Regions from separate parts of the Secundilactobacillus sp. MJ173 genome, predicted to be linked through region 2. Evidence: predicted binding sites of a transcription regulator. Region 2 holds the regulator's gene; each other region holds the start of a gene.
The links. The regulator NrdR, encoded in region 2, represses ribonucleotide reductase genes. The targets are predictions, from matches to a motif close to ACACNATATATNGTGT.
Positions count from the first base shown of each region.

Region 1: the regulator NrdR is predicted to act here: its motif matches at 2,243-2,258, upstream of nrdJ (ribonucleoside-triphosphate reductase, adenosylcobalamin-dependent).
Region 3: the regulator NrdR is predicted to act here: its motif matches at 2,760-2,775, upstream of nrdD (anaerobic ribonucleoside-triphosphate reductase).

Region 1 covers NZ_BAAKGN010000038.1:39,798-50,980, reverse strand. The annotation lists gene nrdJ (ribonucleoside-triphosphate reductase, adenosylcobalamin-dependent) at 1-2,219, opposite strand, end outside; gene AC6H04_RS06435 (class I SAM-dependent methyltransferase) at 2,674-3,882, shown strand; gene AC6H04_RS06430 (hypothetical protein) at 4,110-4,919, shown strand; gene AC6H04_RS06425 (putative metal homeostasis protein) at 5,004-5,126, opposite strand; gene rpsN (30S ribosomal protein S14) at 5,146-5,415, opposite strand; TPP riboswitch at 5,637-5,734, shown strand; gene cytX (putative hydroxymethylpyrimidine transporter CytX) at 5,811-6,995, shown strand; gene thiW (energy coupling factor transporter S component ThiW) at 7,038-7,544, shown strand; gene AC6H04_RS06405 (FAD:protein FMN transferase) at 7,779-8,723, opposite strand; gene AC6H04_RS06400 (GNAT family N-acetyltransferase) at 9,262-9,696, shown strand; gene gdhA (NADP-specific glutamate dehydrogenase) at 9,954-11,183, shown strand, end outside.
Region 2 covers NZ_BAAKGN010000020.1:11,011-22,193, forward strand. The annotation lists gene thrS (threonine--tRNA ligase) at 1-1,224, opposite strand, end outside; gene dnaI (primosomal protein DnaI) at 1,581-2,507, opposite strand; gene AC6H04_RS03215 (DnaD domain protein) at 2,509-3,870, opposite strand; gene nrdR (transcriptional regulator NrdR) at 3,885-4,373, opposite strand; gene coaE (dephospho-CoA kinase) at 4,415-5,032, opposite strand; partial or broken gene mutM (DNA-formamidopyrimidine glycosylase) at 5,069-5,878, opposite strand; gene polA (DNA polymerase I) at 5,900-8,560, opposite strand; gene AC6H04_RS03240 (PfkB family carbohydrate kinase) at 8,756-9,631, opposite strand; gene AC6H04_RS03245 (purine-cytosine permease family protein) at 9,631-10,995, opposite strand; gene AC6H04_RS03250 (ADP-ribosylglycohydrolase family protein) at 11,010-11,183, opposite strand, start outside.
Region 3 covers NZ_BAAKGN010000049.1:3,862-15,044, forward strand. The annotation lists gene AC6H04_RS07635 (GNAT family N-acetyltransferase) at 1-65, shown strand, start outside; gene brnQ (branched-chain amino acid transport system II carrier protein) at 393-1,727, shown strand; gene AC6H04_RS07645 (LysM peptidoglycan-binding domain-containing protein) at 1,794-2,420, opposite strand; gene nrdD (anaerobic ribonucleoside-triphosphate reductase) at 2,889-5,087, shown strand; gene nrdG (anaerobic ribonucleoside-triphosphate reductase activating protein) at 5,097-5,672, shown strand; gene AC6H04_RS07660 (MFS transporter) at 6,026-7,219, shown strand; gene AC6H04_RS07665 (hypothetical protein) at 7,272-7,886, opposite strand; gene AC6H04_RS07670 (GGDEF domain-containing protein) at 8,180-9,286, shown strand; gene AC6H04_RS07675 (universal stress protein) at 9,358-9,801, shown strand; gene AC6H04_RS07680 (AraC family transcriptional regulator) at 10,197-11,102, shown strand.

The sequences.
Region 1 (11,183 bases), on a different contig from region 2:
TCAGATTGATCTAGTAGATCCAAATCTTTTTTGTCCATCGTTTTCAGTGAGTCGTACACGTCCTTCACGTTATTGGTGATCTGGGCACGGCGCTGTTCATAAACCGCCTTTGAAATTGGTTCTTTAGGCGCCTGCTTAAAGTCACTGCCGCTGTAAGGCAGTAACGAAGTGGACTTGATGCTGTGTCGGTATTGTTTCATTAGACCGGCAATGTGACTACCTTCTTGTTCCGGCTGGAAGGTGATCGTGCAGCTCACAGCGTTATCTGACCAATATTTCTGTAAGAAGGCTTGGGTAGCGAACTGTTCTTCAATTGACACAGTTCCTGCAGAAGCAAACTCCTTACTGTCGGCGTGAGCGGCCCGAACCGGGAACTCAACACAAACCGTGTTCTTGGTGTAAACGTCTGGTTCAACCTTGTAACCAGAGAGCCGTAATGCTGGCAGTAGTGGATCACTATCTTGGAAGCGAATCCGCTGAATCAAGTAGCCTGCATAGTGGAAGTGCATACCTTCAGAAACACCGGCTAACTTCGCAACGGTCCCTGAAGGTTTAACGGTCGTATGCTTCACGGAAGTGGCACAGCCCAACGTGTTGGAATATGCGTTGTCGGCTGCAACAATATCGTGGTAAAGTTCGTCAAATTTAGCAATCACCCGTTGGTCATAAACGGGTTCTTTGATTGCTTCATGGGTCTCGGGATCGATACCGTCTTTAAAGCCGCGGACTACCCGGTTACCAAAGGTTTTCAAGATCCAATCTTGAATTCCTGACATGGAGATACCAATTCGGTGATTCTGGTTAATGACTTTTCGGGAAACTTCCCAATCGTAGTGACTAAAGGTTACCCGCTTAGTGAAGCGGGTTCCTAGCGTGAAGGCTTGATCAAGATCAAAGCCCTGTTCCGTTGCAACGGAAGGGAAGACTTCGAAGAGGTTGCAAGGTTCTCCGTTAGCGAGTGAAATCTCGCCACAAGGGTTCGTTCCTTCGACGGCGCCGTCAATACCTTCCTGGCGGCCGTCGATCAAGCGACCGTAGTTTTTGGATAATTCTAGGTTAACGATCCCGGGTTCGCCATTGTGTAAAATAGAATCAGCAACCGCAGTATAATCGGTCTTATGCGTATCAACCGCAACACTGTTATTAGATGCCCAGCGATGATGGTACAGCTGTTTTTGATCCTGCTTCATGGTAATGAAGGCATCGTCGTCGCTAGAACCTAAGGCTAATTCAGCAGAACGCCGCACGTTTCCGGCCACCACGGTTTTACCAATCAAGTTACCCATATCGGTGCAGTCTACTGAAGATAGTTTTTGACCCACACGAGAGTTTAACAGGGTATTTGTGTCAAACAACATTTCAATTAGTGGCATTGGCCCAGAAGCGGTACCGCCAAAGCCCTTGATTTTAGCACCCTTTGGTCGGATGTCGCTGACGTCTAAAATTAAGTTGTTCGTGTGTTCCGGATTAGTTGCGTTGAAGTGCATATCTACGAGATGAGCGTTCGCTAAAATCCAGCCTTCGCGAGTATCAGGTAATTTGTAGTACCAGCCCTCATCTAAGGAATGGTCGTTCAACCATTCTTGCTTATCAGTCGCGCCTAAAGCAATGGAATCGGTGTAGGACTGGCTTGCTTCATCTACTAAAATCGTTAAGTGAACGTTGTTATCGACGGCTGGAATCTGTGAAACGTTACTCTGTACAACAGAAAAACCGACACCGCCGCCCTTCATCAACTGGTCAAACATAAACGAAAACGGCATTGAAACAGCTGGCTGATCTTGATCAAGGTATTCCGGCACAATATGACTGTCACCATATGGTTGTGGCCGAACCGCGACAAACCAGCAGTTATTTAATGCATCACCGTTACGCTCTTGATAGGGCGTCCCAGAGATCCATAAATTCCGGCCAGATGGCGTAGCGGAAAGGCTATAGACTAACTTAAAGAGGTCTTGTGCTTCTGTTTCTAGTTCGCTGATCACCTCTGGGTCGATGTGATCCTCGTGAAGACGGGGATCCAGGTTAATGTTTCCTTCAACAACTCGCTTAACGGTTTCGTCCCATTCTTCATGGCGATTTTCCGCCTCAATCCAACGCGAATATGTACGTTTGTAAGTGACCCACCCAAGCTCACCCCAGTGTGGTTTGATCTCGGCTTTGGCCTTTTCAATAAATTTATCTGATAATGTAATTAAACGGTTAACTGCAACTTGCATGGCGTTTCCTCCTTCTCAACTCGACACTATATATAGTATCGTCACTCTGATGAAATATCAATATGCAGTGTTTAAACATCAGTTCGATTACGTGAGCGAAAAACACCTGTAGCACGGATTTCATCACTCTATAAATTTATTTATGAGCTAATTTGCAAGATAGAACAGTTCTAAATCAATTATCCATAAGTTGCTTAGTAAACTAAGAAAACAATTAGAATTTCTACTCTTTTTCCGATTTAAATGGCGGATGCATAGCCTCGCGTAACACTGGTTGTAAGCCTTTTATAGGGTAACCGATATTAGCGTCTATTCGTTTATTAATGAAAATCCGAATCGTTGACAAAACACGTAATGACTTGTAGTCTAATCAATTAGTTAGTAGATGTGTCAATTAAGTTAACATGGTTAACTAATCGAACAGCATTAATTTTGTAAGAGAGAAGGCAGTTACGTGTTAGAAAAAACCGTGTATCGACAGTTATTGAGCCATGCATTTGATATTCCAGTTTCAGTAACCTATTGGGATGGTAAAGAGGAAACCTATGGTGACGGCGAACCAGTCGTTAAAATCCAATTTAATGAAGAACTTCCTTTAAAGAGCTTCACTGACGAGCCAACATTGACATTAGCTGAAGACTATATGAAGGGTGCCATTGAGATTGATGGCAGCATTGAAGAGTTGGTTGCTTCGGCATTCCGTACTGATCATAGTTTTTTGACCAATAATCCATTTATCAAGCATTTTCCAAAACGTTCACATTCCGAAAAGAACAGTCAAAAAGACATCCAAAGCCACTACGACATTGGTAATGACTTTTATGAGATGTGGTTAGATAAGACCATGACTTACTCATGCGCTTATTTTGAGCACGATGATGATACTTTAGAAGAAGCACAGATGAACAAGGTACACCATATTTTGAATAAACTACAACCAGAACCTGGCAAACGTTTATTGGATATTGGTAGCGGCTGGGGTACGTTGTTATTTGTCGCTGCTGAAGAATATGGTTTGCATGCTACTGGGATCACCCTTAGTCAGGAACAATATGATTACACGCAGCAACAAATCAAAGAACGCCACCTTGAAGGCAAGGTTGACGTGTTACTAGAAGACTACCGTGAAGTGAATGATCAATTTGATTACGTCACTTCTGTTGGGATGTTCGAACACGTTGGTAAGGAAAACCTTGGCTTGTACTTCCAAAAGGTTGCCGACTTCATGAAGCCTAATGGCCGTGCTTTGATTCACGGTATCACCGGCCAACACGAAGGCGCTGGAGTTGATCCGTTTATCACCAAGTACGTTTTCCCTGGTGGTTACATTCCTAACGTTGCTGAAAACTTAAAGCACATTATGGATGCTAAGTTACAATTTTCCGACCTTGAACCATTACGTCGTCATTATCAAAAGACCCTTGAAATGTGGTACGAAAACTACCAGAAGGTTGAAGATAAGACTGTTGAAAAGTATGGTAAAGAATTTGCCCGCATGTGGGGCATGTATTTACAAGCTTGCGCAGGTTCATTTGAAGGTGGCAACATTGATGTCATGCAATACCTATTGGTTAAAGCACCAAGTGGTACTGGCCTACCAATGACCCGTCAGTATATGTATGATGCTGATAAAGAAAAAACGGGTGTGAAGCAACTCGGTTAGATCCTGGAATGAGTGTGCGACGAGGCTCGGTAAATTCCAGAATATAGCACTTAAAAACGTCATTCCGATGGTTCTTATCGGGGTGGCGTTTTTAGGTATTATATTCTGAAATCTGAGTTTCAGGGCGCGATTCGACTAGTAAAATTACCGAATTAGGGTGTAATATTTTACAGAATTATCTTTAACTCGCTATGATAGTGATAGAACCTATCGTTGGAGGTGTTATTTTGGTATCAGTGCAAGTCTTAGAAGCGTTTGTTCAAGGCAAAGTGAACGATGAAAAATGTGAGGATACCATCGTCAATACGCCTGATTTTATTGCCATCGTTGACGGTGTCACCAGTAAATCGAAGTTTCAGTACCAGGGTAAGACAACTGGAAAAATAGCGTCTACCATGATTGCTGGCGTTGTAGAACGGTTGCCTAAAAACGCCACGTTGTCAGTGCTGATAGAGCGAGTAAATCAAGCATTCGTCACTTTTTATCATCAAATTGATTTTCCAGTTGATCGTGATAGCCAGGGGCTGCAAGCCGTTGCCGTGGTTTATTCTCGTTTTCGTAATGAACTGTGGCAGGTTGGTGATGCGCAAATTAATCTAGATGGTCAGCTGCTAACTAATCCCAAGCCAAGTGACTTGGTTTTATCGAATATGCGCAGTTTGGTTCTGCGGCTATCCCCTGATGATAAGCAGTCGGATCCCGGTCGTACAGCTATTTTGCCGTGGATTTTAAAGGCGACTCAATTTGCTAATGTAGCTGATAGCGAGTGGGGTTATGCGATCTTTAACGGCCAGCCCATCCCAGATTCACTGTTAAAGGTCTACCCACTATCAAACGCGGAGCACCAAATCGTGTTAGCGAGTGACGGCTATCCTAAAGCAGCAGGTAATTTGGCTGAGTCGGAGGCAAGTCTACGAGAGGTTTTGCAAAATGATCCCACTTGCAGCCATGAATACCGGTCAACTAAGGGTACTGTGTCTGGCAATCGCTCATTTGACGACCGGAGTCTGATTCACTTTAAAGTAGTGCCAAGCTAATCAAATTAAAAAAGCCCCTTAGAATTTGGCTGATAAAGTCAGCTTTCAATTCTAAGGCGCTTTTTAACCTGTTTAGGCTTAAAATTACTTTTTCGTATTAGCGGCATTACGCTTAGCGTCGCGGATGATTTTCATCGCCCGTTTACGGGTCTTCAAACTGGGACTCTTAAGTCGCCGGTAAGCGCTAGCCATATCAGTCTTTTCCATGATTGATCTCCTTATAACTTTACCATGAGGCCTTACGGACACCAGGAATTTGACCAAGGTGAGCGTATTTCCGGAAATTCAAACGGGACATATTGAACTTGCGCATGTAACCGCGTGGCCGTCCGTCTAATCCGTCCCGGTTACGTAGCCGATTAGGATTAGAGTCCTTTGGCAGGTGGGCCAAGGCTTCGTAGTCGCCTTGCGCCTTTAGTTCACGCCGAATAGTGGCATACTTTGCGATGAGTTCACGTTGCTTGTTATACTTTGCAATCTTTGATTTTTTTGCCATGTTTCCTCCAATGACTTAGTGATATTAGTGCAACAAATTCATTAAGTAATTGCCAGGTCAATGGTGTTAGTAGTATTTGATGCCGTCACAACAATGGTAATAATTTACCAATAATCAATTCGAATTACCACTAATTAGACTTGATTTAATTAAACTGTAATAATTACGCTTTACGATTCACGCGTATTAATGAGAAGTGTGCTAAAATAATAACTGAAAATTAAATGCACTAGGGGCGCCATATGGCTGAGATAGATGAATCTAGTCCCTTCGAACCTGTATAGTTAATACTTGCGAAGGAAAGTGTACGTGAACATCAATATACAATGATGGTCTTTCAGTGCGCGGAACTAACTGCGGCTGAAGGACCTTTTTTATTGGAAGAGGGGCTTTTAATGGGAAATACGAAACCAAGCGGGCTATTTCTGCTTTGGATGGGTGCGGCGATTTCAATCGCTGAGATTGTGACCGGGACACTCATTGCACCATTAGGTTGGAAAAGCGGCTTGCTAGCGATCTTAGTTGGGCACGTGATTGGCTGTTTTGTTTTTCTGCTACCTGCTGGTTATCTATCAGCTCAGCAGAATAGGACGGCAATCCAAGCCACTAAGACGGTTTTTGGGCAACAGGGCGTTGGGCTGTTTTCAATGCTAAATGCGCTGCAGTTACTAGGGTGGACGGCGGTAATGATCGTCAATGCTCAACAGGCGATGAATGGGCTATCAAAGGCGTTGTTCAACTATCAATCAGTATTGGTGATGTCACTCATCGTGGCGGTGTTGATCGTGGTTTGGCTATTAATGGATCACGACTGGCTTTTCAAAGTGAATAACGTCATCGTTGTCTTACTAGCCATTGGCATGATCCTGATGCTGTGGACCATTATGAAGGAGGGCCGCTTGCAAAATAGTACCGATCTCGCGCCATTGAGTTTTGGCAGTGCAGTTGAACTTAACGTGACCATGGCACTTTCCTGGTTGCCACTGATTGGCGATTACACTCAGCATACCGATCGACCGTTTCGCACCAGTATGGCCAGTGTGAGCGGCTACTTTATTGCCAGTGTGGCCATGTTTTCACTGGGACTTTTCACGGTGATTTTAACCGGCCAATCTAATTTTACAACCGTGCTTTCGCATTCCAGTATGGGGATGATTGCTCTGCTAGTGATCGTTTTTTCAACGGTAACCACGACCTTCATGGATGCCTATTCGGCAGCTACTAATATCGCTAATTTGGTAAAGACTAAAGCAGTTAATTTGATTGCGATTGGGATTACGGTGTTAGGTTTACTGATTGCACTGTTTGTTTCAATGGCATACTACCAGAACTTTTTATACGCTATCGGGGCGGTATTCACACCGCTATTTGCCATCTTATTTGTCAGCGTCTTCTTGATGCATCAACGACTTTCATTACCATTAAACTTTTTATGGTGGCTAATCGGCGTTGTTGGTTATTCGTGGTTGCAGAAGTTGGACTTCTTTTTGGGGACGACCTTCTTCTTGCTACTAGTGCTAGTATTAGGCGTTTATCTGACAGGGGTGGTCACCAAAAAGTACCCGTTGATGACGGATTAGGTAAGTGGCTGACTATGCAGGAGAATAGAGAGGAGCAAACGCATGAATAAAAGAGTTTATTATTTAACCCTAACTTCGGTTCTTGTGGCATTAGGTGTAATCGGTGGCAGTTTATTTGAATTTACAGTGGGTGTAGCCAAAGTTGCGCCAATGCAACACTTAATCAACGTTGTATCTGGGGCCTTATTAGGACCTTGGTGGGCAATGACACAGGCGTTTTTAACGTCCTTAATTCGTAATTTGCTGGGGACTGGTACGATTCTAGCTTTTCCTGGTAGCATGTTCGGTGCTTTTTTAAGCGGTTTGCTATTCAGATACACTAAAAGGCTGATTGCAGCAGTGTTTGGCGAATTGATTGGGACTGGTATCATAGGTGCGATAGTTGCTTACCCAATTGCAGCACTGCTATTAGGGGCGAAGGGTGCACTTTGGCTATTTGTGCCAAGTTTCTTCCTTAGTGCACTGGTTGGTGCGGTGATTGCTTATGTGTTATTGAAGAGTATTTGGTCCACGGTGATTCAGCCACAGATGAATAGGCTGAGTAAGTAGTATTAAAATGAGGTTGTGCCATAAGTCTATATTGGTAAAAATTTCATTTGGTTTCTTGACTTAAAGACAATTTAAAGTTTGCTTTTGTTCAATACTTTAATCTAGTCTAAACCTGCGCCACAACTCAGATTCCGGCCATTTAACGCAAAAAACCGTATTCCGACAAAGTTCGACGGAATACGGTTTTTTGCGTTAAATTCTGGAATCTACCGAGTTGTGTCACACTCTCATTCGCTAAATAATCTGGTATTGATCGTCCGTTAATGCAAAGTGGTCTTTCAAACCGGAAGTGATAGCTACCTTGAAGTCACGGGTGACAAAGATTGCGTCTAGTCCTGGCTGTTTTTCAATTAACGGGATCCCTTTATTGATATCTTGATAGAAGGCTTCAGTGGTCCAAATATCGCCGTCAATGGACAAATCGCTAACAATGGTGACACTTTCTAAGTCGTTTTGAATCGGGTAACCAGTCTTGGAATCGAACATATGGTGGTAATTGTGACCGTTGATCACTAGGTAACGTTCATAAATACCGGAAGTGACGATTGACTTAGCAGTTGTGGTAAGGACGCCAAGGGCTACATGACGCTGTTTCAACGGATTTTGAACACCGATGCGCCATAAGCCATTAGTATGACTGCTGTCGCCTACCAGTAAAATATTACCGCCAAGGTCGATAATGCCACTCGCGACGCCACGAGAAAGCCATAACGTTTTGACAGCATCAGCAATGTAGCCTTTAGCGATGGCACCAAGGTCAATTTCCATTCCTGCTTTGGTGAGAAAGACGGTTCGATTATGATCGTCTAGTTGGATATCGTCTGGATCAATCAGTTGAAGACGTTGTTTAATGTCTGAATCAGCCGGTAAGTTAGCGCCGTCAAAGCCAATTTTCCATAGTTTTACCAGGGGTCCAATGGCAGTGTTAAAGCCTAAGCGCCATTGGCTGACTCCCACGGCACGTTTGATCAATTGATAGGTGATATCTGATACCTGAACCGGTTCTTGACCAGCTGCATGGTTTACGGACATCACTTCTGAAACGGGTCGATTAACCGTCAAAATATCCTCATAGTGCTTGATAAGGTCATTACCAGCATCCAAATCAGCAGTCGTTGCTGGTTCGTTTACCGAGAGGGTGATGGCAGTGCCCAAGCCATAATATTGTTTTTGAATCATTTGGGGTTCACGCCTTCCATAAAATTCTTATGAGTTTAAGATAACACAAAACCGCGCTGACTGAATATATTATCAGTCAGCGCGGTTCGCTTTCTATAATGAAAGATCTAAACTTAAGAGAATGGAATTTGCACTTCTATCGTTCGTTCAGATGTCTTGATTATGGTCGACAGGATGGCGATTACTTGATGAGCAAAACTCGCTTGCGAACCTGGGATCATCATCGTTTTACAGTAGTTTCTTTCATACGCATGTCCTCCATTTAGTCTTAACGATACATATGTACGGAATCTTAAAACAGCAACGTCACCTCCTAGGTTCAAAAGGTAATCTTGTCTAAGTCTAAGTGTGATTCAAGATGCCTTTTGTTGAATTGCAGTTACTATAACATTAAAAACAAATGAGTTCAATATTAAATTAAGATTAAAACAATAAATATTGAAGCTTAGCGATTGACCGTCCTAAACCTTGCCATTTCCATCGGAGCAGCGTACCTTAAAAGTGGTATCAAAGAGAAAAAGAGAAGAGAGGGTCAAAAGTGAAAGTTGAAAAACTAGCGAACTTGACGGCAGCAAATGAGAAGGCGTTGATGGCCATTTGGCTCGCAGGAAATTTAGATGCTCACCCGTTTATTGGTGCAAATTATTGGCAGGATCAAGTAGCCGAAGTTTCAAAGCAATTCGAAAAAGCAACGATTTATGTTGTACTGCAAGATGAGCTAATCGTGGGTTTTGCAGTGATGAAGACACACTATCTGGCCGCCATGTTTGTTAAACCCGGGTACCGGGATGAGGGGATTGGCAGCCTGTTGTTATTTGCATTGAAGTCGGACTATACGCAGATTCGTCTAAGTGTGTATGAAAAAAATAGTAAGGCAGTCCGGTTCTTTCAGAATCATGACTTTGCAATCAATGATCGTTCAGTGAATCCAGAAACGGATGAAGTTGAGTTAAAAATGAAGTGGAAAGAGTAGTAAGCGTGTGACACAACTCGGTAGATTCCAAAATTCAACACAAAGACATGTCTATCCGACAAAATTTGCTGGAATAGGCATGTTTTGTATTAGATAGCAGGAGTCTGGGTGTTGATGCACGATATCGTCTATACAAATTGAAGACACGGTTCCTTACTATACTCATTAATTTTTAATTTAAATGTTTACTAGTAAACCTATATATGCTAAACTGACATCACTGTGTAAGATGATTGATTTAAGAAAGGACCGATTTCATGACAACTGTAAACGATTATTTAGCAAGTGTTCGCGCCGACATTGTAAAGCGTGATCCTAATCAAACTGAATTTTTGGAAGCGATTGATAACTTCTTTAAAACGCTGACACCAGTGTTGGAGGCCCATCCAGAGTACGTTGAGGCGAATATTGTTGGTCGATTAGTAGAGCCTGAACGAGTTATTCAATTTCGAGTACCCTGGGTAGACGATAATGGCAAGGTTCAAGTTAATCGTGGTTTTCGGGTACAGTTTAGTGCTGCTATCGGTCCTTATAAAGGTGGCTTGAGATTCCACCCTACAGTTAACTTATCGATTGTTAAATTTCTTGGCTTTGAGCAGATTTTTAAGAACAGTTTGACCGGGTTACCCATCGGCGGTGGTAAAGGCGGTTCAGATTTTGATCCGAAAGGGAAGTCAGATAACGAAGTGATGCGCTTTACACAAAGTTTCATGACGGAGCTTCAGAAACACATCGGCCCAGATTTGGACGTGCCAGCCGGAGACATTGGTGTTGGGGCTCGTGAAATTGGCTATTTGTATGGTCAGTATCGCCGTTTGAATGGTTATCAAGCCGGTGTTTTAACTGGTAAAGGGCTGACCTTCGGCGGTAGTCTAGCCCGTACTGAAGCTACCGGCTTTGGCCTGCTCTATTATACGGATGCGCTGTTAAAGGCTCAAAACATGACGTTACAAGGAAAGAAAATTAAGATTTCAGGCTCTGGTAACGTTGCTATTTATGCTATTCAAAAGGCTACGGAATTAGGTGCAACGGTTGTGACAGCATCAGATTCTAATGGGTTTGTTTACGATCCTAATGGCATTGATTATAAAATCGTTAAGCAGATCAAAGAAGTTGAACGAGGGCGTATTAAAGAATATGCAGAACGGGTTGAAACGGCCGTCTATCATGAAGGGTCAGTTTGGGACTTCGATACGGACTACGACATCGCCTTGCCTTGTGCGACTCAAAACGAGATTGATGGTCCTAAGGCAGAACGCCTGGCTAAAAACGGTGCACAAGTTGTTGCTTGCGGTGCCAATATGCCATGTACACCCGAAGCCGTTGCTGTTTTCAAAGCGCACCAGGTGATTTTGGGACCAGCCAAGGCTGCTAACGCCGGTGGTGTGGCCGTATCCGCTCTGGAAATGAGCCAAAATAGTGAACGACTGGCGTGGACTTTTGACGAAGTCGATTCTCGTCTCAAAGACATTATGGAAAACATCTTT
Region 2 (11,183 bases):
ATCCATGATCAACCGCAAGATCTTCTTGAATTCGTCTTGAACTTGATCCAAGGCAACGAAAGTGTGGCCATCGTTCAAGGTCATTTCACGAACACGTTGTAATCCTGATAAGGCACCTGATTTTTCGTAACGGTGCATCATACCCAGTTCAGCGATCCGTAATGGCAATTCACGGTATGAACGAATGTGGTGGTTATAAATTTGAATATGGCTTGGGCAGTTCATTGGCCGTAATTCAAGCATTTCACCATCACCCATGTCCATTGGTGGGAACATGTCTTCACGGTAATGAGCCCAGTGACCAGAAGTCTTGTAAAGGTCAAGGTTAGCTAAAACTGGGGTGTAAACGTGCTTGTAGCCGTCAGCAACTTCCTTGTCGATGATGTAACGTTCGATAGTACGACGAATGGTAGCACCGTTTGGCATCCAGTATGGTAAACCAGCACCAACTTTAGGATCAACGAAGAACAAATCTAAGTCATTACCAATCACACGGTGATCATGTTCACGGGCTTCTTGACGTGCTTGTAAGTCAGCATCAAGGTCAGCTTGCTTGTAGAATGCAGTACCATAAATCCGTTGCAGCATTGGGTTGGATGACTTGCCTTCGAAGTAAGCACCAGCAACTGATAATAGACGGAAGAATTTGATGTCGCCAGTGTTAGCGAAACTTACGCCGCTAGCTAAGACAGAAACGCCATCAATTTCGTAAAATGGAAATTCTTCTTCATCACTATCTTCAACCAACTTAGCTTCGTAAGAAGTGCCTTCAAGTTTCTTCAAGGCGTCAGCTTTACTCAAACGGACATGCTTAATGGCTAATTTTTGGTCGATGAAAGCTTGAACTTTATCAGCAATGGCTGGTAATGAATCAACACTGACTTGACCGTCTTCCTTATCGGTATCAACGTAAAAGCCGTTTTCATCGCCGACTTCTTCACCAAATTGGATTGATGGGAAGCTTTCCTTTAAAGCAACCTTAGTTAATAAGGCAACGGATTGACGTAAGACTGCCAAACCATCTTCGCTGTCCTTTGTGACGATTTCAATCTTGCCATCGTGCTTCAATGGAGCGTTTAAATCAATCAATTTACCGTCTAACTTACCTGCAACAGCCTTTTTAGCTAAACTAATAGCAATGGACTGAGCAACGTCTTTGGTAGTTGCTTCGGCATCAAACTGTTTCTTTTTACCATCTGGGAATTCAATCGTAATATCTGCCATTCTACTCTTCTCCTTATATTCATCACTTCAAATGCTGAAAACCACCGAACCGTGAAAATAAAAAATCCCGGTATGCACATTACTGTACATACCGGGACGTTTCTACGCGGTTCCACCCGAAATTTATCTGACTCATACTGCGAGCCAAACCTTCATTCAGTGATAACGGGACAACCGATGCGATATTATCCACCGCACATTCGAGAAAGTGGTAACTTAATATCGCTCACAAAGCACTTCCAGAAGTGGTGCTTCTCTCTTGGAGAGTTCAATTAAATCTTGTCTTTCAAACATTTAAAATTCTTTGAATTTGATTACAATTCACATTAAACCACTTTGAAAAATAAGTGTCAACACTATTTTTGCCGGCGATTCTCACCAATCATCTGAATTTCTTGGGCCAAGAAGCGAATCCGTTCCATTAACCGTTTGGCCTTTAAAGGCTCTACGTCACCCTTCTGCGTCTCTGCCAGGTGTTCGGTTTCTAACTGCTGCATCGAGAAATTAGACGAAAAGAACGTTGGTAATTCATTTTGCATCCGATATTCCAAAATCACACCGAGGATATCATCTCGCACCCAGGCAGACATTGCATCAGCACCAATGTCGTCGATCATTAATATTTTAGCCTGCTTCACATCATCCAAACGACCCGCTACTTGATTGCTAGCAATGGCATTCTTCATTTCCACGGCAAAACTCGGAAAATGCACGAGAGTCGTTTTAATCCCCATATCTGCTAGTTGATTAGCAATGGCACCCAGCAAATAAGTCTTGCCCACACCAAAGCTGCCATACAGGTAAAGTCCCTGATGGAAGTGCTTCGAATCCTTCGAATAAGCCTCGATAAAGGCGACTGCAGCTTGAAGTGCCTGCGTTCGGTCGGCATCATTGATGAAGTGATCGAAGGTTGCATCCTTAATCAATTTTGGCATCATGATGGCGTTGACCCTTCGCTTTAGAGCGGCCTGCTTTAACTTTGCTTTTTGTGCATCAGTCGGTTGATAGGACACTTCCACCAAGTGGTCATTTAAGACCAGCTTAGGTTCATATCCTGGGGCAAATGTCGTTTCACCAGCTGCTAATTTATTGCGTTCGTTAACATACTCGTATAATTTGGCTGATGAACGGTCGATCTGTTCGGCATTCAATTGATCAGCGTTTGCCTTTAGAAAGGCCTGAACATCAGTATCTTGATACACACTATTCATTAGTTTTTGGTAATTAGCATTGAGCTGGTGTTGGTCCATATAACGTTTCATAGACTCACTAATATTTTCCATACTAATCACCTCCATCCCGCAGTTTTTTTAGCTTGTTTAATTGCTCGTTGAATTGATCTTGATCAGACTTGGACAACGTTTTTTTCTTCTTTGGCTGATAATCATTTTTCGCCCAGTCTGGTAACGTTTCTTTAATATTCTTGGTACCGCTTCGCCGACGGGTCGTCTTGGGTTTCGCCCGGTCCGCCTTAAACTTACGAATACTTGCTAGCGCGTCTTCTGGCGTTTTGACACCATCTTGCGCCCAACGATTAGCGATAGTATCAGTGAGCCGCTGAGTAATCGTTGAATTATTTAAATCAATCAAAACTTCGTAAATCAGCATGTTGATCACGGCGCTGGAAAAAATCTGTTTATTGGCGATTTGCTCCACAATGCGTTGCTCACCACTAGCGACATAACCACCCTGTTGCTGACGAATCTGAGCCAGAAAGGCCATTGGTTCATACTGCTTGGCAGTAGCAATCAGGTCTGCTTCTTCCTGATTCTCACTTGTCTTTTGAGCAGTCACCGTTTTTTGAGCTGAAACCACCGGTGTTGTTTCACCCTGATAGGCAGCCGCGATTGCACGTTTAAACTGGTTGGCATCTAGCTTGTTGGTGGCCAAATTAGTAGCATCACCTATGTAGCGAGCCATTTCAGTTTCATCAATACCGTACAGTAGGTGTTCGTTAATAATTAGCTGCCGGTATTGCCGCAAATCATTCAAGTCAATGTATGAGCGTTTGAGTAGTTCAGAAAGCAGACCAAAATCAAAGTCTGGCGCTGTAAGCAACTCAGATTCTGCAACCGTTTCTTTTTGATCAAAGGCCGCTTTAGTGGCTTCAATCAGCTTTGGCGGTGTCGCAATCAAGCGGTTATCCAGTGAAAAAACGTCCAAAAACGACTTGGAAATTTCGTGCCACTTATCCCGTTTAAGCTGCCGTGGCAAAAAGGCTTGCCGCAATCGTTCAAACTGCCGCTCACCTACGACTTCCAGCAACAGTAAACTGAGCAAATCGTCTTTAAAGAACATTTCACCACTGACGGGCTGCTGTAATTCATAAATCAACTCTGGCAGCCGGTCGGGTTGATTTTCAAACGTCCGTAATAGTCCCGCAGCTTCCAACCGTTGTCTCGAGTCTTGAAGCGTCACCATACTGATATTGAGCAACGCTAATAAATCAGTATGGGTAACTTCAACTTTTAAATCTGCCGTTAAGGAGACTTGTCGCCACATCACCGTTGCGAGACTGTAGGCTGATACACCTAAAATGGGCTGGTACAGCAGGTCCAATACCCGTCGCCGCTCTTCTTGAAGTCGCGTGGTGGTAACAATTGCGACAGCTGTTTTTGGCATCAATGGTTGCCCTGACTCCGCCATGATTAAGCCCCGTTTCATTTCTTTTTATCAGAGGAAGCCCCTTTTTTCTTATCTTTGTTCATCACATCTTTGAGTTCTTCCAAGAACACACTCATATCCTTAAACTGGCGATAAACACTGGCGAAACGAATATAGGAAATTTCGTCAATGTCTGCCAAACGCTTCATCACGTATTCACCAATCAATTGACTGGATACTTCGTTTTCGCCCAGCGAACGAACTTCGTTTTCAACTTCATCAACTAATTTGGTCATGACATCCATGCCAACTGGCCGTTTTTCTGCTGAGCGAATGATACCCCGTAAAATCTTTTCACGATTGAATTCTTCACGAGTACCGTTTTTCTTAATCACCAATAATGGTGTTGCTTCGATGCGTTCAAAAGTTGTAAAACGAAAGCCGCAATTTTCGCATTCACGGCGGCGTCTAATAACACGGCCTTCATCTGTTGGACGGCTATCAACGACCCGCGAACCATTATGGTGGCAATGTGGACAATGCATAGTTTCACCTCTTATCCTTAATCAACATTTTACTTTTTAACCTAATTAGATTTATCTGTTATTAACGAGCCGAATCCGGCTTCATTCAGCCATCTTACCACTTGCGCTTTTGTTTTATCAACTGAATCACTATTATCGATCACCACGTCAGCCCGATTAACCTTTTCAGCCAATGGTAACTGCGCGTTGATTCGTTCTAATGCTTCTTTCTTAGACAAGTGGTCACGTGCCATTAATCGCTGAAGCTGTACTTGATCCGGTACGTTGACGACCATGATTTCGTTCATGCCAGCTGCACCATGGGCTTCAAAAAGTGTGGGGGCATCATAAATCACCAGTGGCACTTGACGTCGTCGATAACCTTGTAGTTTGCGCACCACAGCCTTTTTAATTAACGGCCCAGTAATCCTGTTTAACTGGTCTAACTTCTCTGGTTGACTGAATACCAAGGTCCCCAGTGCATGCCGGTCCAAAGTACCGTCCGGCTGAATCATTTGCCAGCCAAAAGCAGTTTGAATCTCTTTCAATCCCTTGGTTCCCGGTTCAACAACTTCTCGGGCAACCTTATCAGCATCAATCACCGGAATCTGATAGGCCTTGAAAAATTCGCTCACAGTTGATTTCCCTGTGGCAATCCCACCCGTTAATCCAAGCACCATGGTCACACCGGGATCTTTACGTAAAACCTGACAGTCTGGGCAAAAATGCGTGCCACGTTGGGCAACCTTTGTTTTCTCAATTGGGGTATCACACCGAAAACAAGGCTCACCTTTGCGACCATACACCATCAAATGATTCTGGAATTCACCAGCTTCACCGTAAGCGGTAGAGAAGGAATGCACGGTAGTCCCGTGCCCTTCAATCGCACGCTTAATTTCCACGATGATGTTTTCACGCAGTTGGCGAATCTGAAACTCCGGAATCGTGTTGGTAGGCTGTTCAGGGTGAATCCGGCTTAACCACAGCGTTTCATCAACGTAAATATTGCCCAAACCAGCAATGTTGCTTTGATCGAGTAAAAATGGCTTGATTGCCTTTTTGCTCTTGCTGAAAATCCGCTTCATATAATCCACGGTCAACGTTTCTGCCGTGGGCTCCGGTCCCATTTTTTTCAAACCGGAAACCAACTCAGTTTCTTCGCCAGTCTTGAGCAAGTGCATTCGGCCGAATTTACGAGTGTCGGTATACCTTAAATCACGGTTATCGTCTAGATGGAAGACCACGTGCGTATGCTTAGTAATTGGGTTACCAGCAGGTTGCACGTCGTACTTTCCCTCCATCCGCAGATGAGACACCATGGTTAGCTCATCATTGAATCTGAATAAGAGATATTTTCCTCGTCGGTCGATACGCTCAATCGTTTTGCCGGCGAGCATTTTTTTAAATTGTTCAGCCTCAGGTGAGACCATTTTTTCATAGTAAACATCAACGGACGTTATTTTAGCGTTGCCGACTAATCGCGTCAGGCCACGTCGAACCGTTTCAACTTCGGGTAATTCAGGCATCAGATGTGCCTCCTTGTATCATTACTTTGCTTCGTACCAGGTGTTGCCATAATGGGATTCCACCTTTAACGGAATCTCCAGTTTCACGGCTGAATCCATGACGCTTGGCACTAATTTTTCCAACGTTGGAATCTCTTCGGCAGGTGCCTCAAAGATCAATTCATCGTGAACCTGCAGCAGCATCGTAGCCTGCAAGTCTTTAATGGCATCCTCCATCTTGATCATGGCAATCTTGATGATATCAGCGGCACTCCCTTGAATCGGTGTGTTCATCGCTGTTCGTTCAGCAAATGACCGTTGATTAAAGTTTCGGGCGTTAATGTCCGGTAAGTACCGGCGGCGATGCGCAATCGTTTCAACGTACCCCTTATCCTTAGCTGAGGCCACGATGTCAGTCATGTACTTCTTAACACCAGGATACTCCTCAAAGTAGGTATCAATAAACTGGCGTGCTTGCTTACGAGTAATGCCAATGTTTTGTGATAAACCAAAATCACTGATTCCATACACAATACCAAAGTTCACCGCTTTAGCTTGACGTCGCATATTCGGATCAATTTCAACATCCGGACCTAAATGGAAAATTCGACGAGCGGTTGATGCGTGAATATCATCGCCCTCTTTGAAGGCCTCCTGCAAATTCTCATCATGCGTAATGTGGGCCAATACCCGCAATTCAATTTGCGAATAATCAGAAGAAAAAATCTGCCAGCCCTTATGACTTGGAATGAATGCCTGACGAATCCGACGCCCTTCTTCCGTTCTGATAGGAATGTTTTGCAGATTAGGATCTACTGAAGACAAGCGTCCCGTTTGGGTCAAGGTTTGTAGATAACGGGTGTGTACCTTTTGATCCGTGCTGTGAACCACTTTTAATAACCCTTCAACGTAGGTCGATTGAATCTTGGAAATTTGGCGGTACTTCAAAATATTTTCAACGATTGGTGCTTCAGCCGCTAACTTTTCAAGTACGTCAACCGAGGTTGAATAACCGGTTTTGGTCTTTTTGATTGGGGTCAAACCTAATTTTTCGAACAAAATGTGCTGTAATTGTTTGGGAGAACCAATATTAAACTCTTCGCCAGCTTCTTGGAAAATGGTCTGCTGAGTTTGAGCCAATAACTCAGTGAACTCGCTTTGCATCGCTGACAAACGGTCCGTATCCACCATGATTCCCGCAATTTCCATATGCGCTAATACGTAGGCCATTGGCAACTCTAAGTCGCGATATAGCTCGGTTTGTTCGTTTTCATCTAATTGTTTAAACAACGATTTTTTTAATGATTCGATGGTGATGCCCTTTCGAGTTAGATGTTCAAAAAAGAGTTGATCATCATCTGGAATCGCACGCTTAGCACCTTTACCATAAACTTCTTCATCAGACTGAATCTGGTGGTAACCGTGCTGAAAGGCTAAACGGCCGAGGTCGTTACTATTTTCATTAGTATCGAGTAAATACGAAGCCAATAATAAATCAAAATCAACGTTGCTGAGATGAACATCCAATCGATTTAAACCAACATAGGTCCGCTTCAGGTCGAAAACATCCTTTTGAACTTTGTCACTGGTTAATAAGTCTTTCAGCGGGGCCTGCTTTAACAGGTCGACGTCACGGCTAACAAACCAGCTGTCGTTTTCACCGATCACGAACCCTGCAAAGGTCGAGGTATGATAGTTTGCATCTGGCATTTCGAGATAAAATGAAATGTGGTCTTTAAACTGCGATAATTCACTTAAATTATCGGCAGTTAAAACGGTGAATTCGACGGGTTTTAAGCCCAGAACGTCCTCGTCACCAGCATCCGTATTCATTTTACTCAAGTATGATTGAAAGTTCATTTCCTGATAAAACTTAACCAGTTCGTCTTGCTGGTCTCCCTTGTAAGTCAAGTCGCTCAGTTTGATCTCAACCGGAGCATCCCGACGAATAGTCGCTAAATCACGAGATTGAAAGGCAGACTCTTTGTCTTCAATCAAATGTTCCTTCATTTTTTTGGCCGTAATCTTGTCAATGTTTTCGTAAACACCATCAATGGTACCGTACTTCTGAATCAACGAAACAGCAGTCTTAGGGCCCACGCCGGCCACTCCCGGATAGTTATCGGAAGTATCGCCCTGCAGCCCTTTAATTTCAATAATCTGATCTGGTCGAACTCCCAGCTTTTCTTCAACGTGTTCAGGCGTGTAAGTTTCCACTTCCGTAACACCCTTTTTAGACACAGCAACACTGGTCTTATCAGAAGTTAACTGAGTCAAATCTCGGTCCCCGGTGAAGATAGTTGTCTCAAAACCGGCTGCTTCAGCCTGCTTTGCCATAGTTCCGATGATATCATCGGCTTCGTAATTCTTTAATTCATAAGATTTGATGCCCCGTGCGGCTAATAATTGACGAATTACTGGCATCTGTTCAGAAAGTTCTGGTGGGGTCTTTGAACGACCACCTTTATAATCAGCGTATTTCTTGGTTCGAAAGGTCACTTTACCGGCATCAAAAGCCACTAAAGCATCACTTGGCTTAACATCTTCTAACATAATATCCAGCATTCGGTTAAAACCAAAGATAGCATTGGTGTGCAAGCCGTCTGCGTTTGTCATACTATTCAATGCCGTGTACAGTGCGAAAAAAGCCCGAAAGGCCACACTATTGCCATCGATAAGTAATAATCGTTTTGATTCAGTCATTGATAAGCCTCCGCAATTTATATTACCTCTAGTTTAACAGAGAATTTAGACAATTAAAAATCAGTTTAACGGCAAATGTGTTAGGTGTTCGCATCGTCAGTTATGACGCCAAAAATAATGCCTATTCCCAAAAATCACGGAATAGGCATTATTCACGTTAACCTCTGAAATTTACCAAGTTGTGGCACAGCTTCATCACAAACTACTATTCTCTTGTGCCACAACCCTACCTGCAAGTTCATTAGCCATTTTGATTGCGTCCACTAAATTCATCCCGCTTGCTAGCCCAGCTAAAAAACCACCACAATGGGTATCCCCTGCACCGATGGTATTCACAACCTCGACGTGATGACTGGGAATGATGTCAGAACGTTTACCATCGTAATAAAAGGTTCCCTTAGCCCCCAGCGTCACTAACACTGGACTTTGGGTTTGCTCAAAAATTGATTTTGCCATCTCATCCATCGATTCTCCAGGTTTGCCGAAATAACCGATTTCATCTTCATTACAATGAATGATTACGTGGTCGTGCAGGAGCTGCTGCATCGTTTTGGTAGTTAAATGGCTGATCCGCGGAGACGCATCAAATAGAACGTAAGCATCTTCATTACGCTGAGCTAACCTCCCCAAAATCTGATTGGCAATGTGTTCATCCTCAATTTGATACCCGCTAAGATAGAAATATTGATAATCCGCTAAACTAATACGGTCAAACCAGTCATCCTGCCAAATCTGATCAATACCGGGAATGGTCAAAAAGCTGCGCTCACCAGAAGGTTCCACCATGGAAATATCCCAACCGTTGTCTGCTTCCGTCACCGGTAATAATTCGGGAATTTGCCGACGCTGCAATTCGCTGCGCACAATATCAGCGTACTGGCCTTGGCCTACAGGGACGAATAAATCTGCAACTGCATGAGCTGCGTGCATAGCACCATAAACGTTGAAAGCCGATCCACCAACAATGTATTTTTTCAATTCACCCGTGACGTCGCCACCTGAAAATGGTAACTGCGGCACATCAATGATCACATCAACATAAGTGGCACCCAAAATCAAAGTTTTGTTCATTATGCCACCTTCTCAATACGCCCGCCTTTAATCAGTTTGACGATAAACATGCAAATAATGGCTAAAATAGCGGATACAAAGACGCCCAAACTGTTATTGGCAAAGATGCCGTGTGCAAATGGTCCCGTCCAAACCGCATTGTTTGTAAACAGGAATCCGGTAATGGTGGCAATCAACCAAGAAATAATACCACCCCAGTTATAGCGAGCACTGGATTGCGGATCAATCAGCTTGGTATCATAACCATTTTTCCGAAACATCACACTGTCGCATAAGAAAATAGCAACCCAACTAGCCAGGCAAATTCCCAGAAAGTTCAGGAAAATCTCAAAGTTACTGAGAAAATTACCGGAGATAAACAAAACATATACTGGAATTAAAATAACGATTAAACCGTGAATAGTTAATGATGCTCGCTGTGACACATTGATACCAATCGTTGCCAAATTGATTCGTGCTGAACGCAGTGAAACAATACATTGAGGAATTAAACCGCCAGCTGCCACTAAGAAGTAGATTACCCCAATCCAGCTTGGTAAGGCGCCGTACATCACATCAAACGGATTACCCGTGGTCGCAAGCTTGGGCTCAATCGTGCTTAGCAAAACACCCCCAGCCATCAACACAAACAGCGGAACAGCACCCCCCATCGTCGTGTTCCAAAAAGTCGCAGCCGGTTTTGTATTAGGTTTGACGTAAGCACCCCAATCAGCAGCGGCCATGGACCAAGAAATTCCGGACCCAGCTGCTACGATACTGACAGCGGGCAGAAAGCCGGTAATCCAGCTACCGCTTGGTAAATCTAAGGCCTCTGTCCAGTTCGCTTTCATCAGAAAAATCACTAAAATGACAGCTGTTAACACCCCAAAGACCCAGCTCAACCAAGTTTGAATTTTCGCTAAAGTTGCTTCTTTTAGTAGCCCAGAAAGTATGACCAGTCCGCCAAAAATAATTAAGGCAATGGCAGTTGTCAGTGAATTTTTCTGCACGTGAATCACTTTGAATAGGGAGATCAGTAGCAATGTCCCGGTGATGATGTTGACTGACAACCACCCTACCATGTTGAACCAGGCAATGGCGTTGGGAATTTTATTACCGTACGTCCCGTATGCCGCCCGGCTCAGCTTGAAGGTGGTAATGCCCTCTCGTTGACCGATCATGGCTACCCAGCCGGGAATCAGAAACGACAATGCGCCAACTAAGGAAGCGGCAATGGCTTGTACAAAGGATAAATGATAGCTCACAATAATAGCACCATACACAAAGCCCATAATACCAATGTTGGCCGCAAACCAGTTATAGAATAATTTACCCGGCGTTAAGGTTTTATCCGCCTCAGGAATCTTAATAATCTTATCGTCCATAATGTTATACCGTCCTATTCGTTAGTTGTCCGAAACTGCAACATTTGCTCAGCGTATTTGTCAAAATGGTGCTGCGGATTCTTGATATCAATCAAACTGAGCCACGATTGGTCAATTGATGAAGCGCCATTCTTAGCACCGCAAATTGCTGTTGCCATGGCTCCAATCGTGTCGGTATCCCCACCCAA
Region 3 (11,183 bases), on a different contig from region 2:
ACCATCTATTTATGCTGGGCGGTGCGCGACAGAGGGATGTGTTGATGAAAAGAGAAAGAGTGTGAAGGTAGGCGCTTAGAGACTGGAGCGTAAGCTAAGAAACACGGTGACCAGGTGGTTTGGGCCTGGTCACCGTGTTTCTTGGCTTACGTGCAAGTCTCTGCCTACCTGAACACGTTTAGACTATGGAACAGGAACCACGTGCAAGTCTCTGCCTACCTGAACACGTTTAATCTATAGAGCAGAAAAGCACCATGCCTGCCTGAACACGTTTAGTTTAAAAAACAGAAAACGCATGCAATTCATCCCCAAATTTTCATCATTTTCTCCTCAAAACTCTCTCAACCAACAGTAAAATAAAGGAAGAATGTTACATATATAGGAGAAATAAAATGTCCACACAAAAATTAAGCACCCGCAATCTGCTTTTCATCGGGATGATGTTATTCGGCCTGTTTTTTGGTGCCGGTAATCTAATTTTTCCCGTTTTCGTTGGCCAACAAGCCGGGACACACTACTGGCCAGCTTTGGTTGGCTTTTTGATATCCGGTGTTGGCTTGCCATTGTTAGGGGTAGCGGCAATTGGTATTACGAAATCGGATGGTGTTTTTCAATTGTCGCAGAAGGTTAACCGGTTTTATGCCTATGCCTTTACGGTGTTGCTGTATCTATGTATCGGGCCGCTGTTTGCTTTGCCACGATTAGCATCCATTTCGTTTGAAGTGGGGCTTAGTCCATTTGTTGCTCATGGGCATCAAAGTGTTGGGTTGCTGATATATTCGGTGCTATTTTTCTTGGCCGCTTGGTGGTTTGCCCGTAAACCCAGTAAGATCATGGTCTATGTTGGCAAATTTTTAACGCCAGCCTTCTTGATTTTACTAGCAGCTATTTTAATTATGGTGGTCATTAAGCCCATGGGTAGCGGTCAAATACCAGTTGGCGACTATGTAAAAGTACCGCTGGCAGCTGGTTTTACCGCGGGGTATTCCACCATGGATGCTTTGGCCGCGTTAGCTTTTGGAATTATTGTAGTTAACGCAATCCGTGATTTGGGCATCACTGAACCAACACAAATTGCTGGGGATACCATTCGTGCTGGAAGCATCGCTGTGGTGCTGATGGCGGTAATCTACGGTCTATTAGGATTATTGGGTAGGAATGCTCTGGGTCATTTTAGCCGTGCAGCCAATGGTGGACCAGTTTTGGCCAACGTTGCCCATTATTATTTCGGTGAGTTTGGAAATGTCTTGTTAGCGCTGTTGGTCATCTTAGCTTGTCTCAAAACGGCAATTGGGCTGATCACTGCGTTTGGTGATACTTTTAAAGAACTGTTTCCCCGAATGCCATACGCAGCACTGATTATTTTCGCTAGTGCCACACCATTGATTTTCGCAAATATTGGTCTGGATCAGTTACTGCTATTTTCCACACCGTTGCTTTATTTCATTTATCCGCTAGCTATTACTCTGATCTTAATGAGTCTACTGACACCAATTGTCGGCGAATCACGCTGGTTGTTCAGTACGGTAACGGTCTTTACCCTGATCCCAGCGTTGCTTGATGGTCTAAATGCACTGCCTGCTAACCTCCATCAGGGGTGGATTGCCAATGTTCTTTCAGTGGGCCACTTATTACCGGGATTCAGTATGGGTCTTGGCTGGACGGTGCCTGCATTGGTCGGCTTAATCGTTGGCTGGTGTTTATCAAGAATAGTGCCGCAAAAATAGCTGAAGATACAAAAAAACATGACGGCAATTGTCGTCATGTTTTTTAATTATTGGGTGGGATTTATCTTATAAAGCCCAGGCGCCCATGCCTTGTGCTTTGTAAAGTGAAACTGCAGCATTCACTTGGGCGTTAACGTCGCCACCGTTGATGTGCATGTTTTGGAACAGACCGTAAGCACCGCTTGAACTGTTACGGATGTTGGCGTTCCAACCAGATTCACGAGTGATGATTGCGTTCCAAGTGGAAGCTGAAACACCAGTCCGTGAAGCCATTTGGTTCAAGACGTAGCTCTTCATGTTGCTACCAGTGTAGCTTGATGAACTAGCGGTGTTGTTAGTTTGGGTAGCACCTGTGTTAGCTGAACCAGTGTAGTTGCTAGTTTGATTCTGGCTTTGGCTGTTAGCGTTGTAAGCTGGGGTTGCTTGACTAGTAGTTTGAGTAGCCGTTGCTTGACTAGTTGTTGAGCCATCAGGAATGACCAACTTTTCACCAGTAATGATCAGGTGGTTGCTGATGTTGTTAGCTTGTTCGATTGAGTTGATCGTTGTATGGAAAGTTTGTGAGATGCCCCATACTGAGTCGCCTGACTTAACGGTGTAAGTAGTCGATGCGCTGGCACTAGCTGCGCCTGCGAAGAATAAAGCGACGGCTGCTGCGGAAGTTGCTAAGATTGAAGTAACAAATTTTTTCAAGTATATACACTCCTATAATTTAAACCTGTGAGGTCCATCAATGTGTCGATTCATATCAATCAACACGACTGAGTTTACATGGTGGGTATTACCTTGGCGTATCACTGATTTTAAGAAAACAAGTCACTGTGCAACAATAAATTGAGCTTTTGTAATATTTGAAATAATAAAGAAACTTTTAAGCGTCTGGTATAAAGACGGTAAAGTCATGTATAGGTGACGCTTCCAAAATCAAATATGATGCTGATGAATGTTAAATATATTACTGAAAAATGAATTTTAGACATGTAAAAAGGTTAAATAGTTCTCCGATACATTTCTAGAATACTTTAATAATGATTACTATATATTGTGGTAATATTTTAAAATTCTTTCCGATTACATACAATATATGGTTGCAGTCCCTTGAACAACCCTATATCATGTATTTATGACAGAAAAACGGAACAAGATATTGAGGTGAGTGGGATGCAAGAACCAAAAGAATTAACTATAGAAACGTTAACGGTTCTCAAGCGTGATGGCCGGGCCGTTAAGTTCGATACCAAGAAGATTGAACGTGCAATCAAACGGGCAGCTATTTCTGTTGAGTCAGAGTTAACGGATGAAGATCAGCACGCCATTGATGACGTGGTAGAGGCTGTTTTGACCGAAATCAGCAGTCGATTCAAGGAAAACGTTAAGATTTACGAAATCCAAAGTATTGTTGAACACGAATTAATGGAACGTCATCAACTTGACTGGGCACAGGCCTACATTAATTACCGTGCTCAAAAAGACCTCAAGCGAAACCAAGCTACTGACATTAACTTTACGATTCAAAAGCTGCTACATAAAGATGAAACAGTAGTGAACGAAAACGCCAATAAAGATAGTAATGTTTTCAACACGCAACGTGATTTAACTGCCGGTACAGTTGCGAGAACGATGGGACTGAAAATGCTGCCACCGGATGTTGCCAACGCTCATTTAAAGGGTGATATTCACTGGCATGATTTGGATTATCAACCATATAGTCCAATGACCAACTGCTGTTTGATCGACTTCAAAGAAATGCTGAATCACGGTTTTAAGATTGGTAACGCTGAAGTTGAACCGCCTCACTCCATTCAGACGGCGACTGCTCAAATGTCACAGATCATCGCTAACGTCGCTTCTAGTCAATACGGTGGCTGTTCAGCTGACCGGGTTGACGAATTGTTGGCACCATTTGCGCTGAAGAACTATGACAAACACCTTGTAGACGCAAAACAGTGGATCGATGGTGAAGACCGGCAAAAAGCCTTTGCTAAGCAAAAGACCATCAAAGATATTGATGACGCGATGCAGGCGTTGGAATACGAGATCAACACCCTTTACTCTTCTCAAGGACAGACACCATTTACCACGCTTGGTTTTGGTCTGGGGACCAGCTGGATTGAACGGGAGATCCAAAAGGCTATCTTGAACGTTCGGATTGCTGGTTTAGGCAAGGAAAAGCGGACTGCCATCTTCCCTAAGCTGGTTTTTACTATCAAACGCGGACTGAATTTAAAGCCCGAAGATCCCAACTATGATGTCAAAGAATTGGCTGTAAAATGTGCCACTAAGCGGATGTATCCGGATGTTTTAATGTACGATAAAATCGTTGAACTTACCGGATCATTTAAAGCACCTATGGGTTGCCGTAGTTTCCTGCAAGGCTGGAAGGACGAAAACGGCGAGGAAGTTAATGCTGGGCGGATGAACTTAGGAGTTGTTACCTTGAACTTACCTCGTATCGCGCTCGAATCAAAAGGCAACAAGGACAAGTTCTGGTCAATCCTAAAAGAGCGACTTGATATCTGTAAAGATGCTTTGGTGTTTAAGGTTAACCGTGCTAAGCAGGCCACGCCGCAAAACGCACCGATTCTTTATGAATATGGTGCTTTCGGTAAGCGTCTTAAGCCAGAAGACTCTGTGGATGAACTATTCAAGAATCGCCGTGCTACGGTTTCACTAGGCTATATTGGCCTTTACGAAGTTGGCACAGTATTCTATGGTCCAACTTGGGAGCATAATTCTGAAGCTAAGCAGTTCACGGTTGACGTGGTTAAGAAGCTTTATAATAGTTGCAAAGATTGGGAAGATCAGTACGGTTATCACTTTAGCGTTTATGCGACACCCGCTGAAAGTCTGACCAATACTTTCTGTCAAGCTGACATTAAGAAGTTCGGTCGGGTTAAGGATGTTACCGATAAAGAGTACTATACGAATAGTTTCCACTATGATGTTCGTAAATCGCCAACCCCATTTGAGAAGATCGACTTTGAGAAGGATTACCCGCCATACAGTGCCGGTGGCTTCATCCACTATTGCGAGTATCCAAATTTGAAGCAGAATCCTAAAGCGTTGGAAGCGGTGTGGGATTACGCTTATGATCGTATTGGCTATTTGGGCACCAACACGCCGATCGATCAATGCTTCAAGTGCGGGTTTAAAGGGGAATTCAAACCAACGGCTCGTGGCTTCGAATGCCCAGAGTGCGGCAACACTGATCCTGCTACTTGTGACGTGGTTAAGCGGACTTGTGGCTACTTGGGTAACCCTAACCAGCGGCCGATGGTTCATGGTCGGCACGTTGAAATTGCTAGCCGGGTCAAGCATATGACTTTAGGTAATGATCAAAACGATATTGCAAGACAGTAAGGTGACTGGATGGAAACGAATAGAGTGAGATTGCCGAAGAATCCGCAGCCAAAAGAATGGCTGGCTGATGATTTGAGTGAGCAGCGTGTCGCTAGCTACAAACCTTTTAACTTTGTGGATGGTGAAGGTGTGCGCTGTAGCTTGTATGTGAGTGGCTGTATGTTTAGCTGTCCGGGTTGCTATAATAAAGTCGCCCAGAACTTTCATTTTGGAACACCCTATACGCAAGAACTAGAAGATCAGATTATTGAAGACTTAAGCCAGTCCTACGTTCAGGGATTGACGTTATTGGGTGGCGAACCATTTTTGAATACTCAGGTCTGCAACCGACTTTGTCACCGGGTTCGTCAAGAATTTGGGCATGATAAGGATATTTGGAGTTGGACTGGATATAAGTGGGATGAACTCATGAAAGAGTCTGATGATAAAAAAGAACTGCTGAGTCTAATCGATATTCTAATAGATGGTCGATTTCTCGAGGCTAAAAAGGATTTAACGTTGCGGTTTCGTGGTAGCAGTAACCAACGGATCATTGATGTGCCTGAATCGCTGAAGAGTGGGCGGGTTGTGATGTGGAGAGCGTGAAACAACTCGGGTTGATTCCAGAGTGTAACGCAAAAAGGCGGGGTTCCCCGAACTTGGGGACTTCGCCTTTTTGCGTTACACGGCCGGAATCAGAGTTGTTGAACGCGTTTTGGCTATGTAGCAGTAAAAGGGCGGGGGTTCCCCGAACTTGGGAACCTGCCTTATTATTGTTATACGGCCGGGGTCAGTGTTGTTGAGCGCGTTTGGCTATGTAGGAGAAAACGAGTTTTCCAAACTTGACTCCTCAGACATTCCACTAATTACGCAAGTGTTATCATTTTCTCAAAAAAACTTTTAGTTGTCCTCAAAAGTGTAGTATTCTAAAACAGGATTAACTTCGGGAGGAATTAAATTTGAGTAAATATCGATTACAAGCAATTGTGTTTGTGTTAGTGGCTTTTATGCTTGGCTGTAACGAATTCATGGTTGTGGGAATTCTGTCAGACATTGCCAGTCATCTACACGTTTCGATTGCATCAGTCGGATATCTGGTGACTGTTTTTGCCACGGTTTATGCTATCAGTACGCCATTTATTACGATTTTGACGAGCAAATACAGTCGTTATAAGACGCTATTGGTTTTGATGGGTATCTTTTTGATTGGGAATACACTAAGTGGCTTTGCTACAAATTACTGGTCGATGTTGGTGTCTCGTGTCATCGCGGCTTCTGTTGCGGGCTCGATTATTTCACTGATCATGACGTTCACCACGACTGTTGCGCCACAAGAAAAGCGGGCAAACCTCGTGTCATGGGTGTTCGCCGGCTTCAGCATTGCCTCAGTCATTGGGGTGCCAATCGGGACCACGATTAGTACAAACTATAGTTGGCGGTACGCCTTTTTTGCGGTTTCAGTTGTTACTGTGATCACCTTTTTCCTATTAGTGTGGTTACTGCCTAAACACGTTAAACAAGTTCAAGGTTCGATCAAAGATCAATTAAGCTTATTAAAAGATCCCCGTATTTACACGGGAATTTTGCTGGTCCTTTTCACCGCAGCAACAATGTACGGTTACTACACGTATATTCGTCCGTTACTCACTACGGCGTTAGGGTTCAGTAATGAAAGCTTGAATATTTTGCTGTTTATTATTGGTATCATGAGCATTGTGAGCAATCGGTGGTCAGGTCGAATCGCCGAAAAGAGTGGCCTGAGCGGTATGCCTAAGTACTACGTTGCTGATATTATTTTTCTGGTATTGTTACCTTTAGCACTGGCAACTAAGATTTCAGGATTCGCAGTTTTGTTGATTCTTTCGCTGATTGTGACGTTGATCAATTCACCTATTCAAATTCATTTTCTCAACACAGCAGAACGAGAATACCCGCAGTCGCTGGTATTAGCGTCTTCACTGAACTCGATTTTCTTTAATTTTGGTATTTCGTTAGGGTCAGCTACTTCGTCGGTTTTAGTTGATTCGATTGGGCTGAAGAATATTAGTTTAGCTTCGGCTGCGTATGCGATTATTTCGTTGGTACTTATTATTGTACTGAACCGGAATATTAAAGCTAATAAACAGGTTGAACAAGTTCGCCAATCAGAATAGTAAAAAGCCTAGTTAATCAATCAAAGTGATTGGTTAGCTAGGCTTTTTGACTCTAAGAGATGCCATCAAGATTGCTAGGTTCCTCTAAGTAAGGAATGTAGAACGCTTGGGAAGATTTCTTATTAGTTGCTGTAACTGTATAGGTGAGTTTGGGTTTATATTGTTTTAATGATAATTTGAAAACTGCTTGTGTGCCGCTACCCGTGTTCTGACTCTGAAGTTGCTTCTTACCGCTGAAGAGGCGCACGGTACGATGCGAACCTAACGTATGAATCGTTACGGTAGCATCCGACTTAGTTCGAACTTCGCCGAAATTGACGATATCGTTTGTGGCATACGCAGAACTGGATAGTTTCTTGATCTGAGTGACACGTTGATGCTTACTGGTTGTCCCATATAGTTCAAAGGTTTTATAACCAGTAAATTTGTAGTTTAATTTGTAAGTATTTTTCTTTAATTTGTAATAGCTCGTGTGGTGATTGTATTTAACCGCGAGCAGTTTTGCTGACTTTGGTGCTTTGACCTGGACGTTCAACTTAGAAGAAGCGTACGTGACTTTCTGAGTACTTAATTTAGGTAAAGATTTTGCAGAAGCCGATGTTGTTGTACCAAGAGACCCTCCAAGCAGTGTCAGAAAAAGGCCGGAAATAAATAAAAATTTTCGCATGAAATCTCCTTACTATAACGGTTAAAACAGTAGATAGTGACGATAATATCATAATTATGATACAGCGTAAAGACGATTCTATATACATTTGGCATATAATTAGTAGCGCTATTATGACAGGTTAAACTTGAGAATGCAAGGATTTGTTTCGCAAATAAACTCAAAATTGAAAGGCCGTTAACTTGTGTTTACATCCAAAGCGGGTTAATCAAGGTACGATGATTAATCAGTTTACCATTGTCTTTAAAAATTCTATAATTAAGGTAAATGACTCGCTGCGAGGGGGTGCAGTAATGGGGATGATAGCAGCAACATTCCTATTAAGTTTTTTAACGATAGGTTTTATTGGGTCCTTGCAGCAATTAATGCATATGCTGGATCATGATATTGAAGGTAAGAACCCTTCTCCATGGCGAACTGAACTGGTTTATACGTTGTATTTTGCAGCGGTGACGACCTTCGTATTCGTGATGTCTATGCACGCAAATTCCACAGATCAACTGTTGTGGATCAACGGTGCGCTGGTACTGATGATGAGCTATACGGACGCCGTTAAAACACGGTTGAACATTATTTTACCGCTGATTCTCACTGTGGTGCTATTTTTCTTCATTACAGGGACTTTTAGTTACTGGCTCATTTTAACGTTAACAATTGGGATACTTTTACTACTAATTGAACGCCGATGGTTTTTCCCGTTTGATAAACACCCACTAGTCATTCTCAGCGTTAAGGCCATCATTGGGGCAATTTCGTGGGCAGGGTTAACGGCGGCACTCGATTTGAAAACGCGTCAAGCAATCATGATGTACGTTGTTTATTTGTTGGTAACCGCACTCGTTTATTGTTTTATGGTCTTGCTTCGGCGTGAACACATTGCTAATGTTGATACGGCGCGTAGCCTGCTTTATGATAATTTAACTAACGCTCATAGTTGGTTGAGTTTCAAACGGGATGCCGATGATTATTTTGACAATTATCACGAACTTAGTATGATTGCCATGGATATTGATAACTTTAAACAGATTAATGACACTTATGGTCACTTGGTTGGCAATGCAGTGCTGGTTCAGTTTACAAAGCGTCTAAAAGAAATTTTAGCTCAACAGGCAAGTGATGCGAAACTTTATCGAACCGGTGGCGAGGAGTTTACTATTCTTTATCCAGGCGTGACTATAGAAACTGTCAAGCAAACCGCTGAGGGACTCCAAAAGGCTGTTCGGCATCTGCTGATTGAGACCGAGACTGGTGAACAAATTCGGGTGACGGTGTCGATGGGTGTTGATTGCCGACGTGGATCTGATAAGAAAGCCATCGAAATCTTCAATCGTGCTGATCGTTTGTTATATGCCTCCAAGCGAAATGGTAAAAATCAAATTTCAATTGGTGCAGAGGGGTAAGCTTTGGTACAATAAAGAGCGAAGTCAAAGTTCGTTTAACCATTTTAATCCATGACGAAGGAGTAATTGGTATGGCTGATTTAGATCCGAAAAAGTTTAAGCATATTTTAGTTGGCGTTGATGATTCACCGGATGCCCAATTAGCCTTTCGGTACGCAATGAACCGTGCCAAAGAGGATGATGCTGAGATGACGATTACGTCGATCCTGGAATCTGACGATATGAACGTATATCAGGCACTGAACAAAGATTTTGTGCATGGCAAACGTGATGAGTTGGAAAAGCACGTTTTAGGCTATCGAGATTTGGCCATGCGGTTTGGCATTAAAAAAGTGAACGTTATTATTGGTGAAGGCAATCCCGGTGAAACGATTGTTAAACAAATTATTCCCGAAGTTAAGCCCGATTTATTGATTATTGGTTCACTGTCAAAAAAGGGTATTCGGAAACGTTTCGGGTCTCAGGCAGCATATATGGCCAAGTACGCACCAATCTCTGTGTTGGTGATTCGTTAATATTGAACTCGTTCAAACAAGTGTGTGACAAAACTTGGGAGATTTCAGAATTTAATGTGAAATAATGCCAATTCCGACGTATTTTGTTGGAATTGGCATTATTTGCGTTAATGGAAGGAATCTGAGTTTTGGCGCACTATTTTTTCGGCATGAGTAATTTAGATTATGTCGGGTAAGTTATTTGTAGCGGTAACTATTTTAGAAATTCTGATATCAAAATCAAACAATCAGAAAAATTAATATCATAAAATAACAAATTTCGGTCAGTAAAAGCCAATTCTGATTGTTTGAAATTCAGATATTCAATTTGACTAATGAATAAATATTGCATAGTATAAAATTGGATAGTAAACTACTATAGATTACAGATGGTTTATCAGAGGACGGTGTGTTTAATGACAGAGAGATTTGTGTCATTACCAGTAGTTGAATCGAGCATCTATATATTTGGTGGACACCAGCGGACTGTACCGGGTGGCTGGAGTTTCTTTGAACAAAAACACCAGGTATTTGAGCTCATGTGTATCGTTGAAGGACAGCAAACAACCGAAATTAAGGGTGTTTCTGCTTATACGTATGGACCAGGAGACGTGATGATTATTTCACCCGGCACGCTGCACACTAACTGGAATGCCAGTAAAACTGCTGAAATGACCTACATTACGTTTCACTTTAACATTGAGAGTCTTGAATTAAAGTCGGAAATTATTAGTACCTTAGCAAACAAAGTGTTGAAAGCGGATACAGAAGTGGCGCAATTGGCAATGAAAACTGCCCAGCAAATGGTGCAGGATAGTCGGGAGTCTGATCTTAGTTCAGAAAAGTTGAAAATTAAGGTTCAAATTGAACTGCTGAAATTCTTATATGGCCTCATGAAGCATAACGAACACGCGAAAGGATCCAATTCTAAATACTCGGAACGTGAAGCTCAAACTGCGCGTGAGATTGCCACTAGAATCGAAGATAAAATCGAGCAGGACGAGGTCAGCCATTTTTCTTTTGGTGACATCTGCCAAGCACTGGGAATTAGTCAAGGACACGGCCACCGGGTTTTCAAGAAGGTGTATGGCGTTACGCCGTTACACTTTGCTGACGAGCAAAAATACCGCAAATCAAAACTATTGTTAGGCTCACCGGAGAACTCCATTGAGGAAGTTGCCTATAAGATGGGGGCCAGCAGTATGTCTAACTTTAGTAAGCAATTCAAGAAGTGGTCGGGGATTACGCCCAGCAAGTACCAACGTCAAATGATTGGCAAACGGTCAGTCAAAAATGTTAAAGAAGGCGGCTATTTTGAATAGAATATCATCATTAATGAATATTAAATCATTATCACATGCAATGGTTTTGACCCAAAAATAGTCTTGATTTTGCATGTGAAT